2 regions of the Stenotrophomonas sp. LM091 genome follow, and region 2 is predicted to be linked to the other one. Evidence: riboswitches for the same ligand, from Rfam matches in the RefSeq annotation. Region 2 holds a riboswitch; the other holds the start of a gene.
What was found. Region 2 has a riboswitch for glycine ahead of gcvP (aminomethyl-transferring glycine dehydrogenase). Riboswitches for the same ligand answer to the same signal wherever they lie in the genome.

Region 1: another riboswitch for glycine. It lies ahead of BIZ42_RS07575 (trimeric intracellular cation channel family protein); the one in region 2 lies ahead of gcvP (aminomethyl-transferring glycine dehydrogenase).

What each region holds. Positions count from the first base shown of each region.
Region 1 is NZ_CP017483.1:1,722,076-1,725,474, reverse strand. It holds gene BIZ42_RS07580 (MdtA/MuxA family multidrug efflux RND transporter periplasmic adaptor subunit) at 1-808, opposite strand, end outside; gene BIZ42_RS07575 (trimeric intracellular cation channel family protein) at 1,012-1,629, opposite strand; glycine riboswitch at 1,724-1,815, opposite strand; glycine riboswitch at 1,836-1,918, opposite strand; gene BIZ42_RS07570 (GIY-YIG nuclease family protein) at 1,963-2,232, shown strand; gene BIZ42_RS07565 (ribonuclease E inhibitor RraB) at 2,319-2,663, shown strand; gene BIZ42_RS07560 (NAD(P)/FAD-dependent oxidoreductase) at 2,722-3,399, opposite strand, start outside.
Region 2 is NZ_CP017483.1:1,024,446-1,027,844, reverse strand. It holds gene gcvP (aminomethyl-transferring glycine dehydrogenase) at 1-1,324, opposite strand, end outside; glycine riboswitch at 1,413-1,514, opposite strand; gene BIZ42_RS04600 (multidrug effflux MFS transporter) at 1,809-3,032, shown strand; gene BIZ42_RS19965 (siderophore-interacting protein) at 3,190-3,399, shown strand, end outside.

The sequences.
Region 1 (3,399 bases), 700 kb from region 2:
TGTCCAGGCTGGAAAGCACGCCGTCGCCCAGCGCGGTGCGCTCCTCGCGATCCCAGGCTTCCACGGTGAGCTGCGGATTGGCACGGGCGGCGGCGACCACCGCCGGCAGGTCCGGCTCGGGCACGGTGAACAGCACGCTGATCGGCGTGGTCTGGGTGATCGTGGCCAGCGGCTCGGTATCGCCACTGCGCACCAGGTTGCCGACATCCACGTTGCGCAGGCCCATGCGCCCGGCCACCGGTGCGGTGATCCGGGTGTACTGCAGCTGCAGGCGCGCTTCATCCACGGCCGCCTGGTCGGTCTGGCGACGGCCCTGCAGCTGGCGCACCTTGCTCTGCTGATCACTCAGGTCCTGCGCGGAGACGAAGTGCTTGGTCTGCAGTTCGGTGAAGCGCTTGAGCTGGCTCTCGGCGTTGTCCAGCTCGGCCAGGTTCTGCTGCTGGGTGCCCAGCGCACGCGACAGCTGTACCTGGAACGGGCGCGGGTCGATCTCGGCCAGCAGCTCGCCGGCCTTGACGTGCTGGCCTTCGGAGAACGCCAGCCGCAGCAGTTCGCCATCCACGCGGCTGCGCAGGCTCACCGTATGCAGCGGGGTCACCGTGCCGAGCGCCTTCAGGCGCACCACCAGGTCTTCCTGCGTCGCAGTGGCCACGCGCACCGGGGTCGGCTGCGGGCCACCGGCGGGACTGGCGGCAGGCGCGGGCGAGAGCAGCTTCCATGCGGCGATCGCGGCCAGGCCGACGGCGGCAGCGATCAACAGCGGTTTGGCGAAACGACGGCGAGACGAGGCGGGCGTTGAAGCGGACATACGCATCCTGCGCACCCTCCACCGGAGCAGTGCGTCCATGGGGACCGGCCGAGTGCGGCAGGTCAACGGGGGAGAGGGTGTCTGGCGGGGCAGCGGGTGGAACACCGCCGCGTGGCTGGATGCCGTTCGATTGGAACGGGAGCGCCATGATACAGGGCCAGGCCGCTCAAGCTCCCGTGACCTTGGTCATGCCTGCGCGTGCGTCAATGCACCTCGTCGCGGTACACGAACTTCGGCATTTCCCATTTGAAGTGGATCGCCAGCAGGCGGAACAGGAAGCCGCCGCCCAGGCACCACAGCGTGGCCGCGTTGAGCGACACGCCGAGTTCCAGCAGGGTCAGGTAGGCCGCGCCGGTGAGCAGGGTGATCACGGCATACAGTTCTTTCTGGAAGATCAGCGGCACCTCGTTGCACAGCACGTCGCGCAGCACGCCACCGAACGCACCGGTCAGCATGCCGGCGATCAGGATGATCGGCACGGTGTGCCCGCCCTCGCGTGCGACCGCGCAGCCGATCAGGGTGAACGCGATCAGGCCCAGGCCATCGAGCACCAGGAAGGTGCGCCGGAAGTGGTGCATCCAGCGCGCCACCCAGGTCGCGATCAGCGCCGCGCAGATCGTGAAGCCCAGGTACTCCGGGTGCTTCACCCAGCCCAGCGGGTAATGCCCGAGCACGATGTCGCGCAGTGAGCCGCCGCCGAGCGCGGTGACGCAGGCGATGATGACCACGCCGAACAGGTCCATGCGGCGGCGGCCGGCCGACAGCGCGCCGGTCATGGCTTCGGCCGAGATGGCGATGAGGTAGATCAAGGAGAGCAGCATGGGGGTGGCTCCGGAAAGCACGTCAGGCGGGGACGGAAACGCACACGCATCACGCCAGCGCCGCTGCACTGTCATGAGGGTGGGATTCCGTTGCCGCTCCCGCTGTCCTTTTGCCTGAGAGTTCGGTGGCCAAGGCCACGTGCCCCTTCGGCGGGTCATTGAAGACCTCTCTCCAGATCGGCGTGTCGGATGCATGGTTGGTGGCGTATCGAGCCACCGGCCTGAGCGATTATGGGAGCCTGCGCCTTCGGCGGGCGCCAGCGCGGCGCCTCTCTCCTGCATCCGGGGCGGATTCTAGCAGCCGCCGGGCCCGCGCCGGGGGATAATCCCGGTATGCCCGCTGAACCCGCCCTCTGGTACCTGTACCTGCTTGAATGCCGCAACGGCAGCTATTACGCCGGCATCAGCAACGACGTGGAGGCGCGCTTCCAGGCCCACCTCGCCGGCAAAGGGGCCAAATACACCCGGGCCCACCCACCGGTGAGGGTGCTGGCGATGCGCGCCTACCCGGACCGGGCCGCGGCGTCGAAGGCCGAATGGCAGCTCAAGCGGCAACCGCGCGAGCGCAAGCTGGCGTGGTTGGCGCTGCCCGATCCCATGTAGCCCTGCGTACTGGTTGTTCGGGCCTTCGCCGGCGGCATACCATCGATCTCCGTTCGTTTATCCGCTTGCCCAAGCCCTGGAGTGCCATGTCCCGCGATCTGTCGTTGTACCCGGAAGATGAGAATGGCGATGTGCTCTGGAACATGTTGCAGGATGGCGACGACCTGTCGATTCCGCGCGAGGTGGATTTCGCGCTGATCTTCCCGACCCAGGACGTGGCCATCGCCTTCGCCGTGCACCTGCTCAAGAACGAGCAGAAGGTGTCCTTGGCCGCGTACGAGGGCAACGAGGAATACCCGTGGCAGGTGGTGGTGCATCCGCTGATGCTGCCGACCCACCAGAACATCTCGGGTTTCGAAGGGCTGCTCGCCAGCGAGGCGGTCTCCTACAGCGGCCAGGTTGATGGCTGGGGCTGTCTGTCGCAGGGCTGAGTGGCCCATCCGTGTGGCAGCCCGGCATGGCTGGCTGCCACCGTGGCCGCTCGACCACTCAGGGCGTCGGCGGCCGCTTCGGCCGGCGATCATCCTGCGCATCGCCGAAGATGATCCGCGCGCTGCGCTGGTAGCTCCAGTACGCCACTGCCCAGTTCAGCAGCACCACCACGCGGTTGCGGAAGCCGATCAGGAAGAACACGTGCGCGGCCAGCCAGAACCACCAGGCCAGCACGCCGGAAAGCTGCAGGCGGCCGAGGTGGACGATCGCGGCCATGCGACCGATGGTCGCCAGATTGCCGAAGTCCTGGTATTTGAACGGGCCCGGCACGGGCTTGCCGGACAGGCGCGCCTGGATCGTGGTCGCCACGTGCTTGCCCATCTGCTTGGCTGCCGGGGCAACGCCGGGTACCGGCTTGCCATCGGCCTGGGTCAATGCGGCCAGATCCCCGGCCACGAAGATCTCCGGGTGACCGTCCAAGGTGAGATCGGGCTGCACCGGCACGCGGCCGGCGCGATCCAGCGGAACCTCCAGCGTGCGCGCCAGCGGTGAGGCGGCGACACCGGCGGCCCAGACCACGGTGCGCGCTTCGACGAAGCGCTCGCCCAGCTGGAAGCCCTCGGCGTTGATGTCGCTCACCGGCGTACCGGTGAGCACTTCCACGCCCAGTTTCTCCAGCTGGCGGCGCGCCTTGAGCGAGAGCACCTCGGGGAAGGTGGACAGCACGCGCGGGCC
Region 2 (3,399 bases):
GCTGGCCGAGCGCGACGATGTCGGCGCGGGTGGTGGTTTCATCCAGGCTGATGCCAACCGCGTCGCTGTCGATCGCACGCAGGTTGATGCGCGCCGCGGCGGCCTTGGCGTGGATCGCCTTGGCGTCGACATCCTTGACGTGCAGGGTGTCGAAGAAATGCTCGCCGACATTCACGCCGGCGCCGCGCAGCGCGGCGGCCAGGATGCTGGCCAGGCGGTGGGTGCGGCGGGCGATGCGGGTCAGGCCTTCCGGGCCGTGGTACACGGCATACATCGAGGCCATCACGGCCAGCAGTACCTGCGCGGTGCAGATGTTGGAGGTGGCCTTCTCGCGGCGGATGTGCTGCTCGCGGGTCTGCAGGGTCAGGCGGTAGGCGGCATTGCCCTGCGCATCGACCGAGACACCGATCAGGCGGCCCGGCATCGAGCGCTTGTACGCGTCGCGGCAGGCCATGAAGGCGGCATGCGGGCCGCCGAAGCCGAACGGCACGCCGAACCGCTGCGAGTTGCCGACCACGATGTCCGCGCCCCATTCGCCGGGGGCGGCGATCAGGGTCAGTGCAAGCAGATCGGTGGCCACCGCGACCAGGCCGCCACGGGCGTGCACGGCATCGGCCAGCGCCTTGTAGTCGCCGATATGGCCGAAGGTGTCCGGGTACTGCAGCAGCACGCCGTAGGCCTCGGCTTCCATCGCCTCGGCCGGGGTGCCCACGCGCAGCACGATGCCCATCGGCTCGGCGCGGGTGCGCAGCAGTTCCAGCGTCTGCGGGTGCACCGCGTCGTGCACGAAGAAGGTATCGGACTTGGACTTGGCCGAACGCTTGGCCAGGGTCATCGCTTCGGCGGCGGCGGTGGCTTCATCCAGCAGCGAGGCGTTGGCGATCTCCATGCCGGTCAGGTCCGCGCACAGGGTCTGGAAGTTGATCAGTGCTTCCATGCGGCCCTGCGAAATCTCGGCCTGGTACGGGGTGTAGGCGGTGTACCACGCCGGGTTTTCCAGCACATTGCGCAGGATGACGTTCGGGGTGAGCGTGCCGTAGTAGCCCTGGCCGATGAAGGTGCGGAACACCTGGTTCTTGTCGGCGATGGCGCGGATCTTGGCCAGTGCCTGCACTTCGGTCAGCGACTCGGGCAGGGCCAGCGGGGCCGGCGACTTGATCCCGGCCGGGACGATCGCATCGGTCAGCGCGTCCAGCGAGGTGTGGCCGACCACGTCGAGCATCTGCGCGATTTCGGCGTCGTTGGGGCCGATGTGGCGTTCGACGAACGCGTGGCTGTGTTCAAGCTCGCGCAGGGTAGGGGTGTTCTGGGACATGGCTGGCATCTCGGAGAGTGGGCACGCACGTTCGGAAGGCGGCCGGGCCAGGGCGCGTCGCGGGCGACAGCGATCCACCGGACCTTGCGGTCTTCCTGGGTGCCCCTCTGTCCTTTTGCCTGAGAGTTTGGAAGCGCGCATCGGCGTGCTTCGTGCCCCTTCGGCGCCGGCACTCGCCGGTCTCTCCAGAGTTTTGGTACGGGTGGTATCGGGCCTGAGCGATTACGGGCGTTGCGCCTTCGGCAGCGGGTGCTTCAAAACAAAGCGCCGCTTCTCCCACCATGTAGCCAGGCGATTATAGCCCAGCGCTTTCGGCCACTGGGCCTTTCCGGCACATGAATACGGGGCCGCGCAGCGCCGGGAAAGCGCGCCCGGGCATGGTGCCGGGGGCGGCAAAGGCCTATGATCACTGGATCCTCGTATTCATCTGGCGCCGCCCGTTCCGGGCCAGGCGCCCGCCGTGCAGTGCGCATGGCCGCTGACGGAAGCCCGCATGACGCCCGCCTCACCCTCGACCCGCCGTCTGGCCCTGCTGCTCGCAGGCCTGGCGATGTTCGGTCCGTTCTCGATCGACACCATATTCCCGGCCTTCCTGCTGTTGGGCGACCGCATGCAGGTGGACCAGGTCGCAGTGCAGCAGACCATCAGCGTCTACCTGCTGTTCTATGGCCTGATGAGCCTGGCGCACGGCCCGCTGTCGGATGCGTTCGGCCGCAAGCGGGTGATCATCGGCGGGCTGGTGCTGTTCATCGGTGCCTCGATCGGCTGCGCGCTGTCGCGCGACATGACCACGCTGCTGGTGTTCCGCGCCCTGCAGGGCGTGACCGCCGGCGTGGGCGTGATCGTCGGCCGTGCGGTGATCCGCGATCTGTACCACGGTGCCGACGCGCAGCGGTTGATGAGCCAGGTCTCGATGATCTTCGGCGTCGCACCGGCGATCGCGCCGATCATCGGCGGTTGGATCCTGCTCGGTGGCGGCGACTGGCCGCTGATTTTCTGGTTCCTGGTGCTGTTCGGCGTGGTGCTGCTGCTGGCCACCGGCAAGTGGCTGCCCGAAACCCATCCGGTCGAGGCCCGCACGCCGCTGTCGATGCGCGCGCTGCTGCGCAGCTATGCCCGCATGGGCTCCAACCCGCGCCTGCTCCGTCTGGCCGCGGCCGGTGCCTTCAACTTCTCCGGCATCTTCCTGTACATCGCGTCCGCGCCGGTGTTCGTGATGCAGCATCTGCAACTGGGCGAGGGCGGCTTTGCGTGGTTGTTCATCCCCACCATCGGCGGCATGACCATGGGCTCGTTCCTGTCCGGTCGGATGGCGGGCCGGCTCACCGCGCAGCGGCAGATCGCGATCGGGTTCGGGCTGTGTGCGGTCTCGGCGCTGTTGAACGTCGGTTACGTGGTGTCGGTGCCGCAGATCGCGCTGCCGTGGGCAGTGATGCCGATCTTCCTTGGCGGTGTCGGCATGGCGCTGATCTTCCCGATCCTGGCGCTGGCCGTGCTGGACATGTATCCGCATCAGCGCGGCCTGGCCTCGTCCATGCAGATGTTCATCCAGCTGATGATCAACACCGTGGTGGCCGGCGTGGTCTCCCCGATGCTCAGCAGCAACCCGCTGCATCTGGCCCTGGGCTACGCAGGCTTCTTCGCCATCGGCGGCAGCTTCTGGTACTGGGAGCGGCACTGCGAACGCCGCCGCGACCTGCTCACGCCGATCGAGTGAGCCACACGCACGCCCCGCCTGCACAGAATGCAGGCGTGGCGCGGTTGCTTACGCTTCGCCGCGGCGTATCCTGTTCGCTCGCCAGCCAGTTCGTGCATCACGACAGCCACTACGCTCCCCTGCGGACCCCATGTCCGCCGCAACCCAGGGTGATTGCATGGCTGCACAGCAGACCTACCGCCTGTTCGACGTCGCGCTGAAGCAGCGCACGGTTCTCTCCCCCTCGCTGATCCGCATGGTCTTCGCCGCGCCCGACGTGGCCAACATGAAGACCGAGGGACCGGACCAGCGCATCAAAGTGTTCTTCCCATTGCCCGGCCAGGCAGCACCGGAGGTGCCGCAAGGCGAGGACTGGTACGCACGTTAT